DNA from 2 places in the Pseudoalteromonas sp. NC201 genome. Region 1 is predicted to be linked to the other one. Evidence: predicted binding sites of a transcription regulator. Region 1 holds the regulator's gene; the other holds the start of a gene.

Region 1 (4,436 bases):
GTGGTTCTGAATGGAAGGGCCATCGCTCAACGGATAAAAGGTACTCCGGGGATAACAGGCTGATACCGCCCAAGAGTTCATATCGACGGCGGTGTTTGGCACCTCGATGTCGGCTCATCACATCCTGGGGCTGAAGTCGGTCCCAAGGGTATGGCTGTTCGCCATTTAAAGTGGTACGCGAGCTGGGTTTAGAACGTCGTGAGACAGTTCGGTCCCTATCTGCCGTGGGCGTTTGAGAATTGAGAGGGGCTGCTCCTAGTACGAGAGGACCGGAGTGGACGAACCGCTGGTGTTCGGGTTGTGATGCCAATTGCATTGCCCGGTAGCTACGTTCGGAACTGATAACCGCTGAAAGCATCTAAGCGGGAAGCAGGCCTCGAGATGAGTTCTCACTTTGACTTAGAGTCAACTGAAGGGCCGTTGAAGACTACAACGTTGATAGGCGAGATGTGGAAGTGCTGTGAGGCATTAAGCTAACTCGTACTAATTACCCGTGAGGCTTAACCATACAACGCCAAAGTGGTTTATAAGCGACAGAAGTTAATAGACTAAAGTAGACAAAGAATTTAATAGCTTTTTCCGGATTTATATTAATGAAGGATACTTCATTAATGAACAGAATTTCCTGATGACCATAGCGTTTTGGACCCACCTGACCCCATGCCGAACTCAGAAGTGAAACAAAACAGCGTCGATGATAGTGTGGGCTTCCCATGTGAAAGTAGAACATCGTCAGGGCCTTATAAGAAAAACCCGTTGCAGTAATGCGACGGGTTTTTTTCTGCTTGGGGTAAAGTACTTCCATGTAGCATCTCCCCTTCGCGCGTCCTTGTGCTCACTTCCTCGAACTGCGAAGCGGTGCTTCGGTTTCTCGTCACCCAAACTCAGAAGTGAAACAAAACAGCCGAAGGGTCGGCCCCGGTCAATGATAGTGTGGATCACCCATGTGACTCTCTATTTAAAAAATGAGAACATCCTACTTCGTAGCGAGCCAGGGCCAAATAAGAGGTTGATGAAAAGCGTTCATCCATGAACTTCATCGACATTCGAACATCCATGTACATCAAAACCCGTTGCAGAGATGCAACGGGTTTTTTGTTGTTTGGGGGTTATAATTTCGGGATATAGAAAGCCTCACAAGCCAATCAACACATCGCGAGGTGAACTCGCTCCCACCACAGTATCAGCACAGTGCAACATGCTAAGAGGCGGTTTACCCGCCGAGGGGTTGCAATGAAATTCCGAAAAAACCTCGCGAGGTAAACTCGCTCCTACCACAGTATAGGCACAGTGCAACATGCTGGGAGGCGGTTTACCCGCCGAGGGGTTGCAATGAAATTCCGAAAAAACCTCGCGAGGTAAACTCGCTCCTACCACAGTATAGGCACAGTGTAACATGGTGGGAGGTGGTTCACCCGCCGATGGCTTGCAATGAAAGTTTCGGCTCAAAAATAATGTGGAACACCCATGTACATCAAAACCCGTTGTAGCAAGCGACGGGTTTTTTGCTATTTGAGGTATAGAAATTTGATATATAAAAAGCCTCGCCAGGTTTTCTAAACCTAAGTAAATGCGCTCCCACCACAGTATCAGCACAGTGCAAAATGGTAGGAGGTGATTTATCAGCCCTAAATCTTAATAATCCTTATTTCGTAGAGTCGTAGGTTATGCTCTGAAGCACAGACTTCGATTCTTGTTTAATGCTGATCTAATTAATGCTATCAATAAATACACTTAAAATATGGCGAAGAAAGAAACATTTGCGATTTTTTTTGAGCTGTATATACTTACAGTAAATAAACCACTGTATGGAATACCAGTTAATGCGTCCTCTAACAAAACGACAAGAACAAATCTTTGAATTAATAAAAGTATTCATAAAAGATACAGGCATGCCTCCAACTCGTGCTGAAATAGCTGATGCTTTGGGTTTTAAGAGTGCAAATGCAGCGGAAGAGCACCTGAAAGCGCTTGCGAAAAAGGGAGTTATCGAAATGGTCCCAGGCGCAAGCCGAGGGATTCGACTTGTAGAGGATGAATCAGAACAACTTGGTTTGCCTATTATTGGTCGTGTTGCTGCTGGTGAGCCTATTTTGGCAGAGCAACATGTAGAAAGCCACTGTAATGTAGATGCTAGTTTTTTTAAACCTAATGCTGATTACCTTTTGAGAGTTAATGGTATGAGCATGAAGGATATTGGTATTATAGATGGTGACCTATTGGCTGTTCACAGAACTCAAGTGGCAGAAAATGGGCAAGTGATAGTTGCTCGTGTAGAAGAAGATGTGACTGTTAAACGCCTTGAAAAGAAAGGAAAGAAAGTTTTTTTACATGCTGAGAATGAAGAATTTAAAGCGATTGAAGTAGATCTAGAACATCAAAATTTCTCCATTGAAGGGTTAGCTGTCGGTGTTATCCGAAGTGCAGACTGGATGTAGTTTATGAGAGCGAGCGTAGCGTTAAATATAAAGTTGCGCTTGCTTTAACTATATTTTGTTTAGAAAGTAATAATTAACTTTTCTAACTGTGTGAAAGTTAGATAATTATAGTGACTTTAATCATTTAGTAATATTTTTAGTTTTCTGATCTTTATACACTATTTTTCATCATTCTTCGTTTTACTCCCTATAGTCCCCAGTTTTGATTCTAAAGTCGGTCTTCTCGAAAATCTTGCAATTTGTTTGTTTTTTGACTAATTGGTTAATAGTCGTGCAGTAAGTCTATGTACAAATAGACAATATGACAGTCATCCAATAATAACAAGAGACAACCACGAGTTGTCTTGAAGGAGACGTCAAATGAAAATTTGTCGATTAGTTGTAGCATTCATCGCGGTGCTAATCGCCATGCCCTCACTTGCTAACAGCGCTTACAATATGAGGCAAGGTGTTACAGACATTAGTCATCAAGTGTATGAGCTTCACATGACCATATTTCTAATATGTTGTGTCATTGGAGTGATTGTATTTGGGATTATGTTTTGGGCGCTTATAAAACACAGAAAGTCAAAAGGCGTTGTTGCAGCGCAATTTCATGAAAGCACCAAAGTGGAAATACTTTGGACTGCAATTCCCTTCCTGATACTCATTGGTATGGCAATACCAGCCACAAAAACGCTTATTGCTATGGAAGACACGAGTAAAGCTGATCTGACCATTAAGGTCACAGGCTCTCAGTGGAAATGGCACTATGAGTATATGGGGCATGATGTTGAGTTCTATTCTTTGCTCTCTACTTCGAAAGATGAAATTAGTGATCTTAAAGAAAAAAATGAAAATTACCTGCTTGAAGTTGATAAGCATTTAGTTATTCCTACAGATAGGAAAGTCCGCTTTTTGATGACCTCGGATGATGTCATCCATTCTTGGTGGGTGCCTGATTTTGCGGTGAAGAAGGATGCCAATCCGGGATTTATAAATGAGGCATGGGCAAAGGTAAACGATGAGGGAATTTATAGAGGCCAATGTGCTGAATTATGTGGCAAAGATCATGGCTTTATGCCAATCGTCGTCGAGGCCGTAAGTCCTGATAAATTTGATAGTTGGCTTAACGATGCTAAAGCTGAAAAAGCAAAAGCAGAGGCGGAGTCACAGGCAGTTGCGCAACAAACTCTTTCGAAAGAAGAGTTAATGGAGGTTGGGGAACAAACTTACATGGCTTATTGCGCAGCTTGCCATCAACCAACTGGGCTTGGGCTACCAGGAGTCTTCCCTGCAATGAAAGGAAGTAAAGTCGTCACTGGAGATATTAAAGCTCATATAGATATTCTACTTTTAGGTCGCCCAGGAACTGCGATGCAATCTTTCGCAAAGCAATTAACAATTAAGCAGATCGCGGGGGTGATCACCTATAAAAGAAATAGCTGGGGTAATGACACTGGCGATGTTATTCAGCCAAGCCAAATACAGCGTGAGATAGATGCACTAGAGGAGGGTAAGTAATGAGTGCCATCGTAGACGAACATTCACACCATACAGCTCCCAAAGGCTTAAAGCGCTGGCTGTTTACCACCAATCATAAAGACATTGGAACACTGTATTTATTGTTCTCACTAACCATGTTTTTAATTGGCGGTGCTATGGCGATGGTGATCCGAGCCGAGCTTTTCCAACCTGGGTTACAGCTTGTAGATCCGCATTTTTTTAATCAAATGACGACCGTGCATGGACTAATAATGGTATTTGGCGCAGTAATGCCCGCATTTACAGGTCTTGCCAACTGGATGATCCCAATGATGATTGGTGCTCCTGATATGGCGTTACCGAGAATGAATAACTGGAGTTTTTGGATACTACCCTTTGCATTTGCAATTTTACTGATGTCATTATTTTTGGAAGGCGGCGGGCCTGCTTTTGGTTGGACTTTTTATGCGCCACTATCTACAACGTACAGCAATGACAATACTGCATTTTTTGTTTTTGCTGTTCATATAATGG
Region 2 (4,436 bases), 1.5 Mb from region 1:
TCGTCGATATGCTGAAGCAACACTATCGCCATCAGGAAGCGAAGCGATAATATCTAAAAATCCCTTTTTGGCTTCACCGTAGTTCATATCTTTCTTAAGCACCATAAGTAGGCTTGCCAATGCTTCTTCTTTTTTACCCACATCTAACTGAGCTTGAGCTAACTGACAACGTAAGTCTAATGAATCAGGTTCAGCTTCCACCGCTTGCTCTAGACGCTTTACCTCTGGTGAATCTTGTGCAGCCGCAGCTTGCGCCAATTTAGCGACTAAATTGTAGTAATATGGGTCTCGCTGTTCTTCATTTATAGAATCTAATAACGCTTGAGCTTCATCAAATTTTTGAATTTGCATGCAGATATCCGCAAACACCAACTTAACCCGAGTGTTACTACTGTCAATGTCGTATGCCTTCTTCGCATAACCAAAGGCATTATTTAGGTCACCGCTTGCGAGGAACTGCTTCGCTTGATCAAGTAAAATAACTTCAGGTGATGGTAAATGCTCAGACAAAGCTTCTTTTATTTCTTCTTCTGTTTTTGCCCCTGCCAGCATATCTACTGGCGCACCACCTTTTAAAATCACAATCGTTGGCAAAGCTTGTAAACCAATTTGCTGAGCGAGTTGAGATGCCAGCGCTTGTTGGACATCACAATCAATAACGCCTACGGTTATATGCTCACTATAAGCTGCCGCTATCCTCTCCAATATTTGGTCTTGCTGAACACATTCAGGATTTTGATTGCTATAAAAGGTCAGCAATAACACTTTCTCTGGATTTGGATCGGTTATTACTTGCTGAATGTTTTCAGGGGTTAGTTGGATTTTATTGCTCATATTCTATTTTCTGTCTGAGTAATTAATATGGTTGATATAGTGACACTATCTGAATTTACAACCAAGCCAAGAAAACAATTATGCAGAGCTTGGCTTTCTCTTTCGGGTAAATTTCCCCTTTCTTGCACCACGCTTTTTAAATGCAGGTACAGGAACACCTTTCAGTGCATTCGTATTGATAGACTGAGCGCCGTCAATAAATCCACCTAACTCATCACAAAGCGGTTGCATAAATTGATTATACGACGTTTCCTTATTGGCGATCTTTCCGAGCAATGACTCCCAGAGCGCAGTTCTATCTGGTAATGAAAGTGACTCAGGTAGGGTTTGAATAAATGCCTTTCCCAGCGCCGTAGAATATATCGTCTTACCTTCTCGTCTAAGAAACTGCCGTCTAAACAAAAGCTCAATAATTCCGGCCCGCGTCGCCTCAGTACCAAGCCCATCAGTGTCTTTCAATACCTTTTTGATAGATTGATCGGAAACAAACCGTGCAATACCTGTCATTGCACCTAATAAGGTAGCTTCAGTGTAATGCTTTGGCGGCTGAGTTTGTTTTTCTTTAACTTCACCTTTCTCGCATAAAAGTTGCTCTCCCACCTGTAACTCCGGCAATAGGCTTTCTTTCTCTACCTCATGACCTTTAAACAGTATCTTGAATCCTTGATCTGTTATTTGCTTCGCTTGTGCTTTGAATTGACCACCACTAATCTCCAACTCCACTTTAGTTTCGTTGTAGCGGTAGGGGTGAAAGAATTGCGCAAGATACTGTACAGAGATGAGTTGATAGACCTGTAACTCTCTATGCCCAAGCTGAGCACTGCGGAGCTTTTTAGTGGTTGGAATGATAGCGTGATGCGCTTCTACCTTTTTATCATTCCAACACGCTCCTTTTAGATTCATGTCAGCTAACTTAATAAACTTACTTTCTATTCCCTGATTGTGCTCGGCAGCCGCAATGACTTGCTCTCTTTCAACAAAATGTTCTTGTGGTAGATAACGGTTATCTGATCTAGGGTAAGTGATCAATTTATGATTCTCATAAAGTGCCTGACAAATATCCAACACTTGCTGAGCCGATAAACCGTAGCGCTTATTTGCGTCAATCTGCAAAGAAGAAAGGTTATAGGGTAACGGCGGGTTTATCTTTTTTGGTTTTGTTTCAACCTTATTTATTGTTGCTTGCTTTTGACTGATCCGATCCGCAACGTTTTCGGCTAAGGCCTTAACCAGAACACGCCCATCTTCGTCCATATAGGGCTTACATGCTTCACTTGGTACCCACTTAGCTTCAAAAACACCCCAATTTGGTTTATTGATGTGTGCAATCACCTCATAAAATGGTTTAGATACAAAGTTCTCTATTTCTAGATCTCTTCTAACAACCAAACCAAGTACCGGAGTTTGCACTCTGCCAACCGACAAAACAGTATTCACTCCCGCTTTTTGCCCGGCCAACGTAAATGCTCTGGTTAAATTCATCCCAAATAGCCAATCCGCTCTAGCTCTTGCAAGTGCAGATACACTTAAAGGAACAAATTCTTGATTAGAACGTGTCGAAGCCAATGCCTTTTTCACAGCTTGTGGGTTTAAATCACTGATCAACAAGCGTCGGATCGTTGCTCTTTTCCGTTCAGGCAAGTTTACAAATTGAAATACTTCGTCCACGAGCAATTGCCCTTCTCTATCAGGATCTCCAGCATGGTAGATTTCATCGGCTTTTGTGAGTAACTTTTTTAAAGTGCTAAGCTGCTTTTTTGTTTTTGGCTTTGCTTTGAACTGCCATTGAGTCGGCACGATTGGTAGATCATGAAACTGCCATTTTTTGTATTTGACGTCGTAGTCTTCAGGTTCTGCTTGTTCCAACAGGTGACCTATACACCAAGAAACCACATCACCATTCGCGACTTCTATATAACCATCTTGTTTTTTATGTGGTTTTGGTAAGACATCGGCGATTGCTCGGCCTAAAGAGGGTTTTTCTGCGATATAGAGTTTCATGATTAGCTTAACTGTATATAGATACAGTTATCATAGTGAATTTTGACGAAAAACACCATAGCTGCAAAGAGACTGTCTCCAGTCTCTTTGCAAACCAACAAACTTACGTTCTTAATAAATTAAGTTGCTTGTGTTTTTGTTCGACTATCAGCGTCATTGAACTGGCTGCTTGCTCTACTTCATCTGCGAACTTCGAAAGCTCAGCAGCGGCATCTGAAATGCCCGTCGTATTCGTATTAATTTCTTCGGTAACCATACTTTGCTCTTCCGCAGCCGTAGCAATTTGTGTTACTTCGTTAGAAATGCTTGTCAGCTCAGCAACTAGCGTACTCATTAACCTAGCCGATTCTTGGCAATAACTCACTGCGTCTTCACCTAGCTGCACAGAGCTCTCAATGATCCGGCCTGAGTTCGCGACTTCACTCTGTAGGTTATCTATTAGTTTACTAATGTCGTCCGTCGATGCTTGTGTTTTTGACGCCAAAGCTCGAACTTCGTCGGCAACAACCGCAAAGCCGCGCCCTTGCTCCCCCGCCCTTGCCGCTTCAATTGCTGCGTTTAAGGCCAGTAAATTAGTTTGTTCTGCAATGGCTCTGATCACTTCTAGTATTTTGGAAATATCATCACTGCGCTCAGATACCTTCACGACCGCTTGTTTCGCATCAATAACTTGATCCGCCATTGATTGCACCGTTTCGGTCGTTTTAATGATGCTTTGTTCGCTTTGCTGAACTTGATCTGCGGCCTGATTCGTACTTGCAGCCGCTTTTTCCGATGCCCGAGCCACCTCTGAAGCAGTTGCACTGAGTTCGTTAATTGCAGTAACTACGCTATCTATTTCTAAGTGCTGATTAGCGACTTTGTTTTTGATGTTTATCGCGGCTTCTGTTGTTCGATGCGACTGCTCGTAGGAAGATTCAGCAAGACCTTTGAGGTCATCAATCATCTTTCGTAGTTTATCAGTAAAGCGGTTAAAGCCATGTGCCAAGGCAATCAACTCAGCATGATGACTCACTTCTAGTTCATGCGTTAAATCGCCTTCGCTAGAAGCTAAGTTCTCTACCCGCTCCTGAATATGCGTAAGCGGGCCGATAATTGTGTTCACTAATACCACCGCAATGGCAATGCCAATAACAGCAATAACAATACCGATAATGAGCATCCAGCGACCAACGGAGTTTGTCGACTCCTCCAGCTGACTTTGCAGCGTTGTGGCAGAACTAAGTGCAATTGCCTTAGGTAGTTCGATTACTAGAGACCAAGTGGTGTTTGGTAACGCAATTTTAATCGGTACCGCTACGACTAAGTCTTCACCAAGCTCTTTAATCCCAGAACCTGTGTGCAGCGATTTTAACACCTCAGCCCTATCTGACTTTGTCGACTCAGCAAGTGGGCGGGCTAAATTCTTGTAGTGACTAGAACCCACAACAAGACCCAACTCACTTAACAAGGTTACCTTAGCGGCTCCTGAGTAAAGCGAGTTTGAGAGCTCGTCGACCATGGTTTGGAAAATCGGCAAATTTACATCCACGCCCACTAAGCCTCTAAATTGACGATTGACCACGACTGGTGTGGTCAATGAGGTCATCAGCATTTTGTTG

What was found. The regulator LexA, encoded in region 1, represses DNA repair genes until DNA is damaged. The targets are predictions, from matches to a motif close to TACTGTATNNNNATACAGTA.
Region 2: the regulator LexA is predicted to act here: its motif matches at 2,845-2,864, upstream of PNC201_RS05005 (DNA topoisomerase III).

The regions. Positions count from the first base shown of each region.
Region 1 is NZ_CP022522.1:3,811,888-3,816,323, reverse strand. Features, by position in the region: rRNA gene PNC201_RS16760 (23S ribosomal RNA) at 1-508, shown strand, start outside; rRNA gene rrf (5S ribosomal RNA) at 625-738, shown strand; gene lexA (transcriptional repressor LexA) at 1,824-2,438, shown strand; gene coxB (cytochrome c oxidase subunit II) at 2,799-3,941, shown strand; gene ctaD (cytochrome c oxidase subunit I) at 3,941-4,436, shown strand, end outside.
Region 2 is NZ_CP022522.1:1,217,720-1,222,155, reverse strand. Features, by position in the region: gene PNC201_RS05010 (tetratricopeptide repeat protein) at 1-834, opposite strand, end outside; gene PNC201_RS05005 (DNA topoisomerase III) at 913-2,835, opposite strand; gene PNC201_RS05000 (methyl-accepting chemotaxis protein) at 2,939-4,436, opposite strand, start outside.